2 linked regions of the Methanotorris formicicus Mc-S-70 genome follow. The main gene of each other region encodes a partner of the protein of the gene in region 2 in a complex. Links are inferred from orthologs where the notes say so. Each region holds a gene or a part of one and is shown on either strand. Other genes may lie near its edges.

The links.
Region 1: the proteins of cgi121 (region 2) and METFODRAFT_RS09115 are in contact, whole or in part, in a crystal structure (PDB 3ENH), measured with the Methanocaldococcus jannaschii proteins. The link is inferred for Methanotorris formicicus Mc-S-70 from one-to-one orthologs.

Annotation. Positions count from the first base shown.
Region 1 is NZ_AGJL01000078.1:290-4,596, forward strand. What follows is about bases 1,273-4,193. They hold METFODRAFT_RS09115 (bifunctional N(6)-L-threonylcarbamoyladenine synthase/serine/threonine protein kinase), read right to left. Parts: upstream 3,575-4,193; coding sequence 1,970-3,574; downstream 1,273-1,969. Other genes in these bases: METFODRAFT_RS11200 (DUF2120 family protein), read right to left, coding at 1,273-1,303; METFODRAFT_RS11205 (MarC family protein), read right to left, coding at 1,328-1,957. Outside these bases: METFODRAFT_RS11905 (hypothetical protein), read left to right, coding at 1-77; METFODRAFT_RS09100 (hypothetical protein), read left to right, coding at 621-839; more of METFODRAFT_RS11200, read right to left, coding at 887-1,272. UniProt on the Methanocaldococcus jannaschii protein: Required for the formation of a threonylcarbamoyl group on adenosine at position 37 (t(6)A37) in tRNAs that read codons beginning with adenine.
Region 2 is NZ_AGJL01000002.1:4,715-18,089, forward strand. The notes cover bases 10,429-13,375. They hold cgi121 (KEOPS complex subunit Cgi121), read right to left. Parts: upstream 12,148-13,375; coding sequence 11,710-12,147; downstream 10,429-11,709. Other genes in these bases: hisD (histidinol dehydrogenase), read right to left, coding at 10,429-11,544; METFODRAFT_RS00580 (hypothetical protein), read left to right, coding at 12,328-13,356. In the rest of the region: METFODRAFT_RS00525 (GTPase), read right to left, coding at 1-828; METFODRAFT_RS00530 (DEAD/DEAH box helicase), read right to left, coding at 856-3,930; METFODRAFT_RS00535 (ABC transporter substrate-binding protein), read left to right, coding at 4,319-5,596; METFODRAFT_RS11105 (ornithine cyclodeaminase/mu-crystallin), read left to right, coding at 5,692-5,919; METFODRAFT_RS11110 (hypothetical protein), read left to right, coding at 5,898-6,197; METFODRAFT_RS00550 (ATP-binding cassette domain-containing protein), read left to right, coding at 7,043-7,756; METFODRAFT_RS00555 (branched-chain amino acid ABC transporter permease), read left to right, coding at 7,811-8,722; METFODRAFT_RS00560 (branched-chain amino acid ABC transporter permease), read left to right, coding at 8,743-9,771; METFODRAFT_RS00565 (pyridoxamine 5'-phosphate oxidase family protein), read left to right, coding at 9,830-10,231; more of hisD, read right to left, coding at 10,267-10,428. UniProt on the Methanocaldococcus jannaschii protein: Component of the KEOPS complex that is probably involved in the transfer of the threonylcarbamoyl moiety of threonylcarbamoyl-AMP (TC-AMP) to the N6 group of A37, a step in the formation of a threonylcarbamoyl group on adenosine at position 37 (t(6)A37) in tRNAs that read codons beginning with adenine.

The sequences.
Region 1 (4,307 bases), on a different replicon or contig from region 2:
ATACAAATAAACCAATAGATAATACTCAGTTGTGCATACCTAATGCATATTCGGAGATACTGATTCAACGCTACTAAGGAGATGGAGTAAAAAGGTTTATGGTTGCAATATTCGATATAACTACATCGAAAGACATAGCAAACCATATCAAGAGCAGATAAACTGCTGTATTTATCACGAAAAAAAGGGATATATTCGATTTACACTACAATAAAACCACTTGGCAAAAATCCACAGACATATTCATCGAAATTATTAGATTCTTAACTCATATAGATATCGGGACGGTCGTAGGAGACACTTTTGTAACGACAAAGAAATTATGAAGGAATCTAAAGAATTGGGAATGGAATATATTGGTAAACTTAGGAAAACCTGATAGTTGAATATTTCGGTAAGAAGGTTAAGGTAGAAGGACTATTTAAGAGGGATTTCGAGAAAGAAAAGCTTAAATTAAGGACTATTAATGGAATAAAGTTTAGATTATCCGAGAAAGTGGTCAATATTCCCGATGTTGGTAGAGTTAAAATCGTTGCAGTGTTGATGGAAAATCAGAAAAAACCTAAGTATCTGGTCTCTACAAACCATAAAAGAAGGCAGAGAACATAATAAGCGAGTATATGAAGAGACCAAAGATAGAAGAAAAGCATAGAAGAGATAAATCGATTTTAGATGTTGAGGGAAATTACCTAACGTCTGAAAAGAGCAATATTGGGTTTGTTAGGTTTATAGCAATGGTATCAAACTGTATAGAATATTTAAGCCACAAATATGGATTATCATTCTATGAAGTGATTAAAGAGTGCAGTAAAGAACTAATAAAGAAAGGATTCTCGTAATCACACTGTCAGTTTATTAAGTATTTTTTCAACATCTAACGCAAACATTAACACCCAACAACTTCAACAAACTTTGGATTTTTTGTTCTTTTATCAAACCACATACTTATACCAACCATCAAATTGCCTTTTTTACCTATAACATACTCGCACTCACAACCCATGTCTTCAAACGACTTCTTTAATGCCTCAAATCCAAATAAATCAGGACTTACCATAGTTTCTTTTAAAACGTTGTTTATCTTCTCAACAAATAATACAATGTCATCCTCATCAGCAACCTCAAAATCATTTTCTTTTAACTTTGCTTCTAAATAATCTTTTATGTTATTGTATTTTTCAAAATCCTCATCTCTACAAACACCTCTAACTATCAACAAACCCTCTATATCACATACTGGCTTTGAACCTTTAAACGCATTTAGTGACTGCATGATTTTTCCAACGTTCATTTTTAAATGCATCACAATATCACCATTTTTTATTTTTTATGCAGTAATGGTTTTTATCAATCCATAAGCCCCACTAAATATAATCTGAACTGATATTGCCGCTAATATAAGCCCCATAATCCTTACTATTGCATTAATACCAGATACCTTTAATTTTTTCACAACAATATCTGATGCAGAAAGGATTAAACCAGAAACTATCATGGTTAAGATTATTGATGATATAACGATTGTTTTATTTGCCAAACTTTGTGCTTTCTCCATTAAAATTATGGTCGTTGTTATAGCCCCAGGTCCTGCGAGGAGGGGTATTGCCAACGGAACAACTGCAACACTGCCCATACGCATGTCAATTTCCTCTCTTGGGGAGTGTTTTGTTTTTGACATCTCAGCATGGAGCATATCCCATGCAATTTTAAACAGTAGCAAACCTCCTGCAACTTTAAATGAGTCCAATGTTATCCCAAAGTAATCAAAAATATAGGTTCCAAAGAGTGCAAATATCAATAAAGTTATAGTTGCAGTTACTGTGGCACTTTTTATTATCTCAATCTGTTCATCCTTTGAGTAGTAGTACGTTAAAATATGGAATATTGGAATTATACCAACTGGGTCAACGATGATAAACAACGATGTAAAGGAATATATGAAAAAATTTAAGTCCATGCTTTCACCATTTTATAAATATCTTGCCCTCTTTTCCACTTCTCCCATGTAGTTAATGATGTCTTCCCATTGTTTATATGTTTTATACCCTTCAATGATTTTTTCCCAAACTTCTTTAAATTTGTTGTAGTGGGTGGTTAATATTGCCTTCTTTAGAACGATTAAATCAACTGCCTTATCTTCAATCAAATCAGAAAACTTCCCCAATCCAAAGTCAATGATGTATGTTTTATTCCCAACAATAAAGTTTGATGTTGTTAAATCGTTGTGTATGATGTTGTTTTCATGTAACTTACCTATAATTTCCCCAATATCATAACAACAATCCAAATTTCCATCTTCTATAGCATCCTTTGCCAATTTTCCATGTATATAACTCATAACTATTATACCTTTGTCCCTATCAACATCAAACACATAAGGTGCAGGGATGCCAAAGTTCTTTATTAAAGCGAGAAATCTCCCTTCTCTTGTAGTTCTTCTCGTTCTTATTAGCCTATCCAACTCATTATTTCTATAACTCTTTTTAATCCTCTCCTTTACAACAACATCCCAATCTAAGTAAATATCTTTTTTGATATCTGCCTCCGCCCCTTTCCCTATTAAGTGAGGTGGGATTTTTCTCTTCTTTTTTGGCATTTCCTTAATCCAATTAACCTCAACCATATCTGTTCTATAATTTGGGATGATTCTTGTTTCTTCTAATGCCATTCTTTTCCCATTTATATACTGCAATATTCCTAACCAAGCAATCATAGCCCCATTATCTCCACAAAACTGCTTTTCTGGAACATAGAAATCAACATTCTGCTCTTCACTCATTATTTTTAGCATCTCTCTAAGCCTGTTATTTACCGCAACTCCTCCAACAAGCATAACCTCCGGCTTATTTGTGTGTGCCAAAGCCCTCTCAGTTATCTCTGTGAGCATGGAAAACGCTACCTCTTGGAGAGAGAAACAAACATCCTCCAACCTTTCCCCACTTTCATAACTCCTCATTGCAGATGTCAATAGTCCTGAGAATGAAATATCCATACCTTTAACAGTATATGGTAAATCAATAAGTTTCTCTCCTTTTTCAGCAAGTTTCTCTACATAAGGTCCTCCAGGGTGTGGAAGATTGCAAAATCTTGCAAACTGATCTAAACAGTTTCCTATTGCAATATCTAACGTCTCTCCAAACACCCTGTATTTGTTTGATACATAAGCGATAACTTGGGTATTCCCTCCACTAACATATAATGTCAATGGGTCTTCTGCATCAGTGGTTAATTTTCCAATCTCAATATGTGAAACACAGTGATTTACTCCAATAATTGGCTTTTTTAATGCTAATGATAACGTTCTCGCTGCTGTTGCAGTTACTCTTAAACACGGCCCTAAACCAGGCCCCTGAGAAAATGCAATTAAATCAATCTCATCCTTATCAACAACTTCAAATGCCTCTTTTATAAGTTTTGGGAATACCTCAGCATGATGATCTGCTGCTTCTCTTGGGTGTATGCCTTGTTTTGGGGGCAGGTAGATAGTAGTTTTATTAAATAAAACCTCTCCATCAGAGGTAACAACACCAACACCAGTTTTTTCTGCAGTTCCTTCCAATCCAATACAAATCATCTTTTCACCATTTGTGTATTTTGAGTTGTTTTATATTATGGCAGGGATTATTTTTATCTTTGTTTGATGTTACATCAGTTTTTTAATGTTTGGTGTTAGATTTCTTAATTAACTTTTCTTGCTTTTATAAAGGGGTTGGTGGATTTTGGTATTAGAAAATTGGTAAAAAGTATTACTGATTTTTTTAATGGAAAATTGATATTTTTTGAAGATTTTAGTTATTTGTTTTTATTTAGTATATTTTAAGTTTGAATTGGTTTTGGGTTGTATGAAATAATGTCTAATTGTTGAGATTTGTTAGTATGGTTGTGCAGTTGATTTAAAAAGAAATTGCACAATCTTTCTTGCTTTTATAAAGGTTTTAATAATTAAGCAGTAAGAAAATTTAGGTTCAAAAAGAAAAGTATATATACAAGTAATTACAATAAAAAAGAAGTAAGTTAAGGGTTTGAAATCTTAGTCCATTAAAACAAGGATGGAAACAACCCATCTCTTCTGCCAACTCTTCTCTCATTGCGGTTTGAAATCTTAGTCCATTAAAACAAGGATGGAAACTATTCGGAAATAGCGTTAAGAACTAAATCAACGTTTGAAATCTTAGTCCATTAAAACAAGGAATAAAACTAAAATTTTTATTATTAATTTAATCTATACATTTAAATATAACAATATTAAAAACTTAAAAACAATTTCACAAAATATTTTAAACAAAAATAATCAATTCAAATTGAAA
Region 2 (13,375 bases):
TAGATATTTTGTTATAAATTCTATATTTCTTCGCCTTTCTTGTCCATATTTTTTTATTCTTACATTGTAGTAGTTTAATTTTCCATCTTGAAAATCCTTTATTATACTCCTTGCAGTTCTATCTAAATCAACCTCATTCCCCTTCTTTAAATATTTTAGTTTTTTTCCAATTTTTTTAAGCAACTCCCCATCTATCTCATCAACCTCAACACCATAGTAGTTTGAGATGATGGTTTTGTCAAAATCATGCAACCTCCTCAATACCTTCAATGCTGGAGAGATTAAGTTCTCTGCCTTTTCAAGCCTCAAAGCCCCAGAAATTATTAATTCATCCTCATCTTTCATCTCCAAAACTCCCGGGGTGTCTAACAACTTTATATTTTTCGTTAATCTAATCCACTGCTCTCCTTTTGTTAATCCTGCCAAAGAACCAGTTAACGCACTCCTCTTTCCTGTTAATGCATTTATTATGGAGGATTTGCCTACATTTGGATAACCAACGACCCCAACCTTACCTTCTTTTATGTTGTTCTTTTTTAGGTGTTCCTTTATCTTATCCCTAAGTATCTTTGTCCCCATTCTATGCTTTGCACTTACAAATACTGCATTTTCTAATTTTTCCTCCCATTTTTCTAAAACCTCCTTTGGAACCAAATCCGCCTTATTTAAAACATAAATCAATTCTTTGTTCATTTTCTTTATCTTCTCTTCCAATTCTCTATTTCTTGTTGTCTCCGGATCCCTGGCATCTAAAACCAATAAAATAACATCACATTCATCTATAATCTTATTGACAATCTTCTTAACTGGAACTTTTTTGTATCTCATATTTTCACCTACAAATGAAATTAGAAATTAAAATTGTAGTGTCTGTTGCCCAAACTTCACTCCCAACTCTTCCAAAATTTTCTTTGCTATCTTTTCTCCCAACAATGATGCAATTTTCTTTGGATTTTTTGTTATATCTTCAACGCTCCTAATTCCTGCGTCATACAATTTCCTTGCCCTAATTCTACCAACATGTTTGATTTTTAGAAGTTCAAGGATGTCTTCTTTTGCTCCATGCTCCAACCTAATCTCCAATTTCGATAACGTATCTATATCCTTATTTAATAATTTTGCAATTTCTTTCGTTGAATATATCATCCACTTTGCCTGCTCAACCTTATATCTTAAAATCCCTGGTTCAATTTTATATTTTTTTAGTATTTCTTCCTCTGGAACTTCATTAATCCAATCATAAAGCATCTTCGCATTTTTAAATGCCTCTAAACTATCATAGGTTTTATCATAAATTCCCGCCTCTTCCATCTCTAAGATTAAATCCAACTCCTCAAAACCACTAACCCTCAACAACGGCATCATTTCAATGGTCTTTGAGATTAAATATAAATAATACAACTCCTCGTTACCAACATTTTCCATCTCATTTAATCCGTCAATTATTATCTTTGCACTTAGTGGATCTATATACAATTCAGAGATCCTCTTTCCTAATTTTGTTGGGAAATAATCAACTATAAACTCATTCTCCTCCAAAAAATCAATAACTTCTTTTATATTTCTCAAAACTCCTCCCAAATTTCCATATTGATGGGCATAGAAGGTGTTTTTTATAAATGATATCAAATCAAACTCATTCTCAATCTCCCTTGTGGCAATCATTCCCAACAGTTGGGTTCTTAAAACCCCCTGATTTGAGAGTTTTGAGTATATATATTCTGGTTTTCCTTCCAAATACATCTCTGCTCTTTCCAAATCCTTTTCATTCTTAACAAATATAATACCCTCCCCATAGGGATCCAATCCAGGTCTTCCTGCCCTTCCAATGCATTGATAGATTTCCATAATTGGAATTGGCCTCATCCTTCCATCAGAGAATCTCATTAAATCCCTTACAATTGCCCTCCTGCAAGGTAAATTTATCCCCGCAGAGTTATGTACTATAAATCCATTTGCCACAATGTAATGGCTATTACTTCCATCATCAGGCAGTTCTATGTCGTAGGCATATTTGTCATTTACCTTTATCTTTTTAATTTCCTTAATTCTATCCCAATAAATGTCTTCATCATAACATTCACACCATATTTTACCTATTTTCTTACTTTTTACAATCTGTTTCAATTTTCTTCTTTCCTTATGCTTAAGTGGAATATTTTCATAAAATCTTTTTACACTTATAAAATCACTGATTATTAGTTTATAAATGCCCCTTTTTTTGTATTCCTTACTATTTATTGGTGATTTTATAGCCCTTCTTCTTTTTCTGATTGAACTATGTACTCCAAACCTCAATAATGCCAATTGTAATTTTTTAACCAAATTTTCTGATGTTGAAGAGAATTCTATTTTCTTTTTGTTGTAATTAATGTACCCACCACCATCAAACAACCCTGCAATAAAGTATGATAACTTTTCCAATGGAAGGTTGTAAAACGCATCAATATTTAATTCATTAAATATTTTTCTTGGTTTTTTTAAGTACTTATGATGAGGAATCCCTCTTTCTATATTTTTTAAAAAGTGTTTTTTGTGAAGTTCAGAATCATTGAAGTATCCAATGAAATAAAGATCTCCATGGGATAAATCAATGTCTTTCTCCTCAATTCTTATCTTATCAACAGTTGCCACATAATCCCCAACTTTTAAGTCCTTTGCTTCTTTTTCACAAAGTTCTTTTCCTTCTTTAACTAAAAACATATGATTTGGGGTTGTGGTAATTTCCAATCCATTTTTTGTTTTTACAACAATGTTGTATGGATGTTGTGGGGTTTTATGAACTTTCCATCCATCCACTGGTTTTATTTTATTTCCACACAACGCAAAGATCTTTTCATTCTTATTCAGTTCTGTAATCTTTCTAAATCCGCTCTCTTGCAGTATTTCAGTATTTGCATTTAAACAGAGTGTAGGTGTGCAACAAATAACTTTTATTAATTTGTTCCTAAATCCCTCTTCAACAATTTTTCTATGCTCGTAAGTTAAACCCGCATGGTGGAAGGCAACACCCTTCTCCACACATTCTGCCAACGCCTTGCATGTTTCTGTTGGAGGTTCTAAGATTGATAAAATCTCATCCCTTAATTTTTGCAGTTCATATTTTTCATTGTTTGACAAATATTTCTTTAAATTCAGTTTTTTTGCTTCATTAACAGCCCCATTCTTAGAATTGCAGAATATTAAGCAACAACCCCCCTCTTTAACACAATCCAAAACCAAATTTAGCATTTGATTATTCGAAAAATTTGGCAGTTCTTTGCATTCCCTATCTGAATAAATAATTTTATTTTGGAAAAAAATACCTTTTCTCAACTCAACAGGCCTCCAATTATCTATAACGAGTTCAGCATTGAGCCACTCTGCCAACTCCTCAGGATTCCCAATTGTTGCAGATAAACCAACTATCTGCACATTCAAATTTTTTAATTTTGTTAATAAAACCTCCAACGTCCCTCCTCTTTTTTCATCATTTATCATGTGGATTTCATCAACAATAGCAACATAAACATAGTCAAGCCAATCTATATTATGCCTCATAAGGGAATCCAATTTTTCCGCAGTGGTTATGATGATGTTGTATTTGGATAAATACTCCTTTTCATCATAATCTCCAATAGATAACGCTACTTTTAAGCCATATTTTTCATATTTCCTCCTGAATTCATCATATTTTTCACTTGCCAATGCCTTTAAAGGCACTATGAATAAACCTTTTTTATTTGTAGGGGTTTTGTTTTCATCCAAAAGATGGTTTATTAGTACCATTTCTCCAATTAGGGTTTTTCCACTTGCTGTTGGGATACAAATTAAAAAATTTTTGTCTTTATCCAATAATCCTCTTTCAACAACCTTCTTTTGTGGAGGCCGGAGTTCTTTTATTCCATTTTCCCTTAAAACTTCAAAGACATGATTATGGTTTTGCATCATCTCACCAACTTTATATTAAGATAATAACGTAAATTTGGGAAAATTATTTTACTCTATTTAGAATAAGCCTAATGACTACATCTAAACATCCAATACATACCGATAAAATTCACAAATAGGTACAATTAAATAATTTAAATTGTTATATATTTTAAAGTCACCGAAAAATATATATACCTGAGTTCTTGTAAATACTTAATGGGCGGAAATCTCCTTCCTTCCAGAACTTGTAGTGTGCATAGGGTCGTTCTGCAAAGTATGTATGAATTATTGCCTCAAATTTCAATTTAGAGGTTTTTGTCGGCATCGTATTCAAATTTGAAGGTTATTAAAAATACTTTGCAGAACGACTACATAAACCAAAATTTTGTTTTGGGGGTGACGTTTTATGTGGAAAAAGTTACTTGCTTTAATATTTGCGGTTGCTATAGTAACCGCGTTTTCTGGATGTACCAACAAAACCCAGGAAGCAGAAACTGGAACCTCAGCAACAGATAATGTAATAAAAATAGGAGTTTTGACTGATTTATCAGGACCTTTATCATCTGATGGTAATGATATAAAGAAAACCTTAGAAATTGGAAAAGATGGGATAAACAAATATTTTGAAGAAAAAGGAATGCCATACAAAGTTGAACTTTATGTTGAAGATACTCAGACAAATCCATCAATTGCACTTCAAAAAGTTCAATCATTAAAAGCAAAAGGCATTAACTTAATAATTGGTCCAATGTCAAGTAGTGAAGTTAAAAATATCAAAAACTATGTAACTTCTAACAAGATGGTTATTATATCCCCAAGTTCAACTGCTATTCCAATAATGATTGGTTTCACTAAACCAGAAGATAAAAAATACGTCTTTAGATTTGTTCCAAACGATGAATTCCAAGGAAAAGCAATTGCAGGGGAAATAAAAGATATGGGTATTAAAGATGTTGTTGTAATATATAGGGGAGATGCATGGGGTAAAGGATTGGAAAAAGCTGCTGTTGAAAACTTAAAGAAAGAGGGAATAAATATTGTTGATGAAATTGAATATCCTTCAACTCCTGAACCAAGTGACTGGAGCCCATACATCCAGACATTGGAAAACAAACTCCAAGGAAAAGATCCAAAGACAACTGCTGTGTTATCTATAGGATTTGAGGAATTAGCAACCTTATTATCACAAATAGATGGTAACTCACCATTGTTAAAATACAAGTGGTTTGGTTCAGACGGAATCGTTGACAGTGAGAAGGTTGTAAAAGAAGCAAAAGACAAAGCAATGAAAATTGGGTTATATTCAACTGAGTTCTATGGAGTCAGTGATGAAGCAAAGAAATTAGCAGAAGAATATAAGAAGAGAGGATATGGAGAAAAACCAAGACAATATGCTTTAGTGTCTTATGATGCCTTATGGGTTGGAGCTATTTCCTATGCTGAGATGTTAAATGAAACTGGAAAATACGACGCTGACTTATTAGTTAAGTTAATTAAAGAAAATACTGTTAAATATACTAAAGATGAATTTGGATCTAAGCCAGTTACTGGAGACATTTACTTAAATGAATGGAATGATAGAGCAAGTGGAGACTATGGAATCCATGCTGTAACTGAAGATGGCTGGAAATTGGTAGGAATCTGGGACTACAAGACTGGAAAGATTAATTGGATAAATAAATAAATTTAATTTTTGTTTTATTTTTTAATCATTTCAGTTATTTTTATTTTTTTATTTTCAGGTTGTTTTAAGGATTAACAATTAATGATGGGGTTATTATGTTCGAGACATTAATACTAAAATATGAGGATGTAGAAAGGCTATTTGATATCAAAAAAATCTTAGATGTTGTAGAATTAGCATTTAAAGAAAAAGGTTTAGGACTTGTAGAAATGCCTGTAAGAGAGCCAATAATTAAAGGTGAATGGGTAAAAGAAGGCTTGTATATAAATGCAATTGGAGCAGATGCCCAGGTAAGAGAGAGTTGGAAACTACAGTGTTGTTAAAGGCAGATAAAATTGTTGTAGATTGTTATGAACAGACAATGCATAGTGGAGAAATAAATGTTCCAATATCAAATAATGAAATAACAAAAGAAAACATCTACGGAGAAATAGGCGAAATAATTGTAGGGAAGAAAAATGGAAGAGAAAAAGATAATGAAATAACAATCTTTGATTCAACAGGATTGGCAATACAAGATGTGGCTGTAGCCCATAGGTTGTATTTAGAAGCTCAAAAACTTGGAATTAGAAATAGGGTGGAACTTGTTAGAGTTGTTTAACGTAAAGTATATATAAAATTTGTAATGATTTTAGATGTAGTGAGTTTTTGGGGGATACGATGGAGATTTTGAGGACAGAAAATATTGTAAAATATTTTGGTGAGTTTAAAGCTTTGGATGGAGTATCTATAAGTGTAAATAAAGGAGATGTCACCTTATTATAGGTCCAAATGGGAGTGGAAAATCTACACTGATAAATGTTATTACTGGATTTTTAAAGGCAGATGAGGGAAAAGTTTATTTTGAAAATAAAGACATCACAAACAAAGAACCAGCAGAACTCTACCATTACGGAATTGTTAGAGCTTTTCAAACACCACAACCTTTAAAAGAGATGACTGTTCTTGAAAATTTGTTAATAGGGGAAATTAATCCAGGAGAGAATCCTTTAAATGCCCTATTTTATAAAAAATGGATTCCAAAAGAAGAAGAAATGGTTGAAAAAGCTTTTAAAGTATTGGAATTTTTAAAATTATCTCATCTGCATGATAGAAAGGCAGGAGAGCTTAGTGGAGGGCAGATGAAGCTTGTTGAGATTGGAAGGGCTTTAATGACTAATCCAAAAATGATTGTTATGGATGAGCCAATAGCAGGAGTAGCCCCAGGTTTAGCCCATGATATATTCAACCATGTCCTTGAATTGAAAGAAAAAGGTATTACATTTTTAATTATTGAGCATAGATTGGATATTGTTTTGAACTATATAGATCATTTATATGTTATGTTTAATGGGCAAATTATTGCTGAAGGTAGAGGAGGGGAGGGGATTAAAAAGGTTTTATCAGACCCAAAAGTTGTTGAAATTTACATTGGAGAATAATCCATTTGATTTGTTGGTGATGAACATGATAAAAGTAAAAAATCTAAACGCTGGTTATGGAAAATTACAGATATTATTTGACGTAGATGCAAAAATAGAAAAAGGGAAAATCACAACTGTTGTAGGCCCAAATGGGAGTGGAAAATCTACATTTTTAAAAACCTTGTTTGGTTTAACAAAGATATATTCTGGAGAGATAGAGTTTAAAGGAAAAGATATAGCAAAACTCCCCCCACATATAAAAGCAAGAATGAAAATTGCTTATTTACCACAAACAAATAATGTATTTGCTAATTTAACTGTTGAAGAAAACTTAAAGATTGCTGGCTATGTATTAGATAAAGATAAAGTTAAAGAGGGGATAGAAATTGCTTTAAATGTATTTCCAGAACTTAAAGATATTTTAAAGAGAAAGGCTGGAACATTGAGTGGAGGACAGAGGCAGTTCTTAGCTATGGGAATGGCTTTGGTTAGAGATGCAGAAGTTTTAATGTTGGATGAGCCAACTGCCCAATTATCACCAAAACTTGCAGAATTGATATTTGAAAAAATCATTGAAATGAGGGACAACTTTGACTTAACAATTTTGTTGGTTGAGCAAAATGCCAAGAGGGCTTTAGAGATTAGTGATAACGGTTATATGTTTGTGAGTGGAAGAGTAGCATTTGAAGGGACGGCAGAAGAGTTATTAAACCATGAGAAATTTAAGGAATATTCATTGGGAATAACTGCTATTTAATCCAAAAATATTATAATAAGTTTTTTAATTTACTAAAAGTTTCAAGGTGAAAAAATGATTTTAGAAGGGGCGATTATTTATTCTAACCTTTTAGTTTTGTTAGCCTTGGGATTAACTCTAACTTATATAACAACAAATGTTCCAAACTTTGCCCAGGGGAGTTATGCAATAGTTGGGAGTTATGTGGCTTTGACTTTATTGAAACTGTTTGGCATTAGTCCTTATCTGTCTCTTCCAGTTTTATTTGTTGTTGGGGCAGTTGTAGGTTTAGTCACATATTTGGCTCTAAAACCATTGATAAAGAGGGGAGCTTCTGTAGAGATTTTAATGATTGCTACATTGGCAGTTGATTTAATATTGTTAGGAGCTATTGGGGCTTATTCTGAAATATTAAGTGCAATTGTTGGCTCCACTCAAGCAAAATTCGTTTTTGCAAACTTAGACTTTACAGCATTTGGATTTAAAGGAATTTTGTTTGTTTCAACGTTTGTTATTATTTTGCTATTAATTGGGCTTTATCTCCTATTGTATAAAACAAAGTTTGGTATTGCATTGAGGGCTTCAATGGAAAATTCTTCCCTTGCTCAAACAATGGGGATTGATGTAGAAAAAACAAGGTTGTTTTCTTGGATTCTCTCTGGAGCTTTAGCTGGAGTTGCTGGGGGGCTTTTACCTTTTATGCAAGAGATTGTTCCAGCTACAGGGGGATTAATTATTATCTCAATCTTTGCAGCAAGTATTGTTGGAGGGTTGAGGCATATAAGTGGGGCATTAATTGGAGGATATGTCATTGGAATATCTGAGAGTTTAATAACCTATTACCTATCATCAGTATTTGGGACTGGATTTTTAGTATATGGAAAAGTCATTTCCTTAGTAATAATGATAGCAACATTATTAATAGCCCCTTATGGAATTACTGGAGTTGATTGGAAGAAGGTTAAGAAACTGCTTTTTACTTCATAATTTAACTTTGGGGTGAAAAAATGATTATTGAACTAATACCTATGATTTTGTTGTGGTTTGGGCTTTATTATATTGTTTCATTATCCTTAAACATGGAATTTGGTTATGCAGGTATTCCAAACTTTGGTAAAGCTTTATCAGTGTTGGTTGGAGCTATTGCAGTTGGAGGGATTTTAAACAGATTACTAATATTATATTTCGGCATTGGAGGGGACTTTATTACAGGAAGCACTTATGCAACATCTATGATAAATGATTTAATTGCCTCAAATCCAATAGTTGGAATTGGAATATTGGTATTGGCTATAATATTGGCTTCAATCCTTGGCTTTATCGTTGGAGCAATCTTTATCCTACCAAGTGCTAAGTTAAAAGAGGATTATTTAGGGATTACATTATTAGCTATAAGCGAGGCTGTGCTTTTAGTATGCACTTATAATCTAAATATAATTGGTGGATATTATGGAATTTCAACACCTGATATCTTAGCATTTGTTTCTGGTGAGTATAGGGGCTGGGTGTTTACAGGAATAGTTTTGGCTATTGCCTTCTTAATCTATTTGTTCTTTGAGAGATTGCTAAATACTCCTTATGGTAGAGTTTTGAGGGCGATGAGAGAGAATGAAGATACGGTTAAAGCATTTGGTAGAAATATAATGAAGTTGAGGATAAAGACTGTTGCTATTGGTTCTGCAATCGGTGCAATTGCTGGGGCTTTGTATTCACTATATACGGTAAATATCGTTGCAAATGCATTTACAAGGGTCGAATGGACATTCTTCCCATTCTTAATGGTCTTATTGGGAGGAAAAGGGAATAACAAAGGAGTTGCCTTAGGAGTTTTATGTTATGTTATAGTCAAAGTCCTATTGGATGTCTATAAGTATGATTTAAAGGAAGCTTTAGGCATTCCATTTGAACCAGTTTGGTTATCCTATATACTATTTGGGGTTTTAATGCTTCTTATCCTCTACTACAAGCCATCTGGTCTAATTCCTGAAAAACCAATACTGACAAAACCAATAAAAAAGTTTATGCAAAATCAATAGAAAATAATGAAACCCGTGAAAATATCGAAAATACACTATAACACAAGTGGTGATATTTATGGTGAAACTCACAGAAGAAATGAAAAAATCAATAAATGAATCAATTGTATTTCTTACAACCGCCACAAAAGATGGAATACCAAATGTTGCTCCTATGAGGGCTCTTAAAGTGGTTGATGATGAAACTGTTGTAATATGTGATAACTTTATGCATAAGACCTTAAAGAATATTAAAGAAAATCCAAATGTGGCTTTTGCAACATCAGATTGTAAAGAACATCCATTCCAATACAAAGGAATTGCAGAATACCACACAGAAGGAAAATGGTTTGAAATTGCAAAAGAGATAGATGCACAGTTTGGAAGAGTCCCAAAAGGAGCAGTTGTAATAAAAATAAAAGAAATATACAATGTAAAATCTGGGGAAGACGCTGGAAAATTAATAGCAAAAGACGAATAAATAAAACTAATAAATGTTCATATGCCAATGCCATATTATTTAACTCTTCTTCTAACCGCCTCAGCATGTCCATATAAACCTTCTGCCTCTGCCAATGTGATTACAATATCTGCTATATTTTTTAATCCTTCTTTTGTTAATTCTTGAATTGTTGGCTTTTTTAGGAATGTCTCAACACTTAACCCAGAATACATTCTTGCACATGCAGAGGTTGGTAAAACGTGGTTTGTTCCACTTGCGTAATCTCCAACTGGAACTGGAGCATACTCCCCCAAGAATATACTTCCAGCATGCTTAATTTTCTTTAAAACTTCTCTTGGATTTTTGGTTATGATTTCCAAATGTTCTGGGGCATATTCGTTTGAGAACTCTATACATTCATTTAAATCTCCAACAAGTATTGCAGAGTTTTCCAATGCCTTCTCAATAATATCTCTTCTCTCTGCTTTTTCCATCTCCTCAATGATTTTATTTTTTATGCTATTTGCCTTTTCCATAGATGTTGTTGTTATTATACAAGGGGCATTTGGATCATGCTCTGCCTGGGCTAAGAAGTCCAATGCTATATATTCTTCATTAGCATTTTCATCTGCAATTATCAAAACCTCAGAAGGTCCTGCAGGGAAGTCAATAGCAACATCACCATAAACCAACTTCTTTGCTGCAGTTACAAAAACATTCCCAGGCCCCACAATAATATCAACCTTTGGGATTGTTTCAGTTCCATAAGCCATTGCCCCTATTGCCTGAGATCCTCCAACCTTATACATCTCATCAGCCTTTGCTATATCCCCAGCAACCAATGTTGCAGGATTTCCTTCGCCCTCTTTTGTTGGGGGGGAGGTTATAACTACTTTTTCACATCCAGCAACCTTTGCAGGAATAACAGTCATTAAAACCGTTGAAGGATAAAATGCCCTACCTCCAGGCACATAACATCCAACATTCTCTATGGATCTTAAAATCTGCCCTGCTTTAATGCCATTCTTTTCCATTTCCCATTCTTTTAGGTTTTTTAGTTGCATCTCATGGAATTCCTTGATGTTCTCTGATGCCTTTTCTATTGCCTCTATGACCTTATAGTCAATTTTGTTGTATGCGTTTTCTATCTCTTCTTTACTAACTTTAAAATCTTCAATATCTACGCCATCAAATTTTTTTGTGTAGTATCTTAATGCCTCATCACCTTTTTCCCTAACGTTCTTTAAAATTTCCTGAACTGTTGGAATGATGTTTTCAAGGTTCATCTTATTTCTGTTGATAATTTTGCTCCTTTCTTCTTCCATTAAATCCCTAATTCTTTTAATTATCATGATTTCACCTATTTTTTTAATTCATGAAGGCAATCTTCTCACAAATCCTCCCAACGCAACTTTTAAAAAAGTTGCATCCAAAGGGAATGCCTCCTTCTCGAGTGTAAGCGAGGGATTTTGAAACCAAAGATTTCAAGACGCTTCGCTCAGAGGTATAGAAAATTGTTATTCTTTTTTTAATTCCATGATGGCAATCTTTTCGCAAACTCTTTCAACAACATTACCAAAACCTTTAATATCAAATACTTCTCTTATCTTTTTTTCCTTTTCCTCATTTAATTCTAAAACACTATCATCCACTTCTCCACCAATGATTTCTAAAACCTTGCTCAAAATCTCCTCATTCTCGCAAACTACGCAAATATTTCCGTCTTTTGCTCCGAAGAGTTTTATGGCATTTGTTATTTGTCTCTGTGCTGATGCTCTTACCAAAATCTCCATCCAAAATGAGTTGGTAATATTTTTTTTAGTTTTTGCTTGATTTATTGCATGAAGAATATGTTTTTTTGTTGCAATTAACTCCGCATTTAGTATTTGAAAAGGTAATTTTAACTTGAAGATATCTTGATTTATTTTGGCGTTTTTTACTCCTTTTATTATCATAACTTCCACCTACTAAAAAAATAAATTTTATACAAATAATGCTAATTTCGAAAGGTATTTATAACTATTTCCCATAGATAACACTTAGTACATATTTATTTATTATTGTGGGTTTTATACGTTCTTAATGTTTTTAATATTTTCTTGTTGTTTTATTATTTTTATATAGCTATAAGATTGGTGATTTATTTGCCTAATAGAAGTTTTCAAAGGCAAAGGGTTGTAAGGATAAAAAATTCTTCTGATTCATTTACAAATAAGTTAAGTGGAAAGATTGTCCAAATCCTCGTTGGTAGGTTGAAGAAAGGTATTGATTCAGGACAAATAATGTCCTTAAGAACTAAAAAAACACTTAGTTATGAGGAGTTTCTCCCAACATATAGTTTATTAGAAAGAATTACTGAGGAAAATAAGGAAATCATTGTAAAAGTTTATGAGATGAATATTATTGTAGAAATTACAAAGGAATTTAGAAATAAGGAATTATTAGATATTTTTGAGTTAAAGGAAGAACTCTGCTGTGAGGCAGAAGACCATGTAAAAAAATACAACATTGAAAAGTTTTTGGAGAGTTATACTGTATTTTGCTTTAGTGATTATGATAATCCAGATGAGTTTGTGCAAAATAACAAAAAAATTCTTGGTAGGTTGTTGAGGGGGCAGTATGAAGATGTTCCAGAGGAGTATATTGAGGAACTCCTTGAAAATAAATTAAAATATTCTGATAAGGATTTGATTATTTTGGATTGGGATAACGGAGTTATTTTAGATAAGAATGAGGATTTTTGGGAGGAAGTGGACATTGTTGAGTTAGCATGCGTTAGGGTTTTGAATTTGAGGGTTTTTGATTATATATTAAGTGAGAGGATAAAATACCTTCTCCAATTGGAATTGAACAAGTTGGGGTATTTCAGGTTGAGAAAGGTTTCAAAGGAGGTCTATGCTCAAAGAATCTCATATATCTCATATTTAGATGCTGTTGAGAGTGTTTTGATATTATATGGAGATAGGTATTATGCTGAGTTGTATGAAACATTATGTGAGATATTCTATGTTCCAGATTGGATAAAAAGGGTGGAGAAAAAGTTGGAGATGATAAATGATATCTATTCAATACTTAAAGAGCATATGGTTGAGTACTACAATCTAATATTGGAGGGAACAATAGTTGCTTTGATATTCATTGAGATTATATTTGCCTTACTGTAGAGGCAATTAATATTTAAAA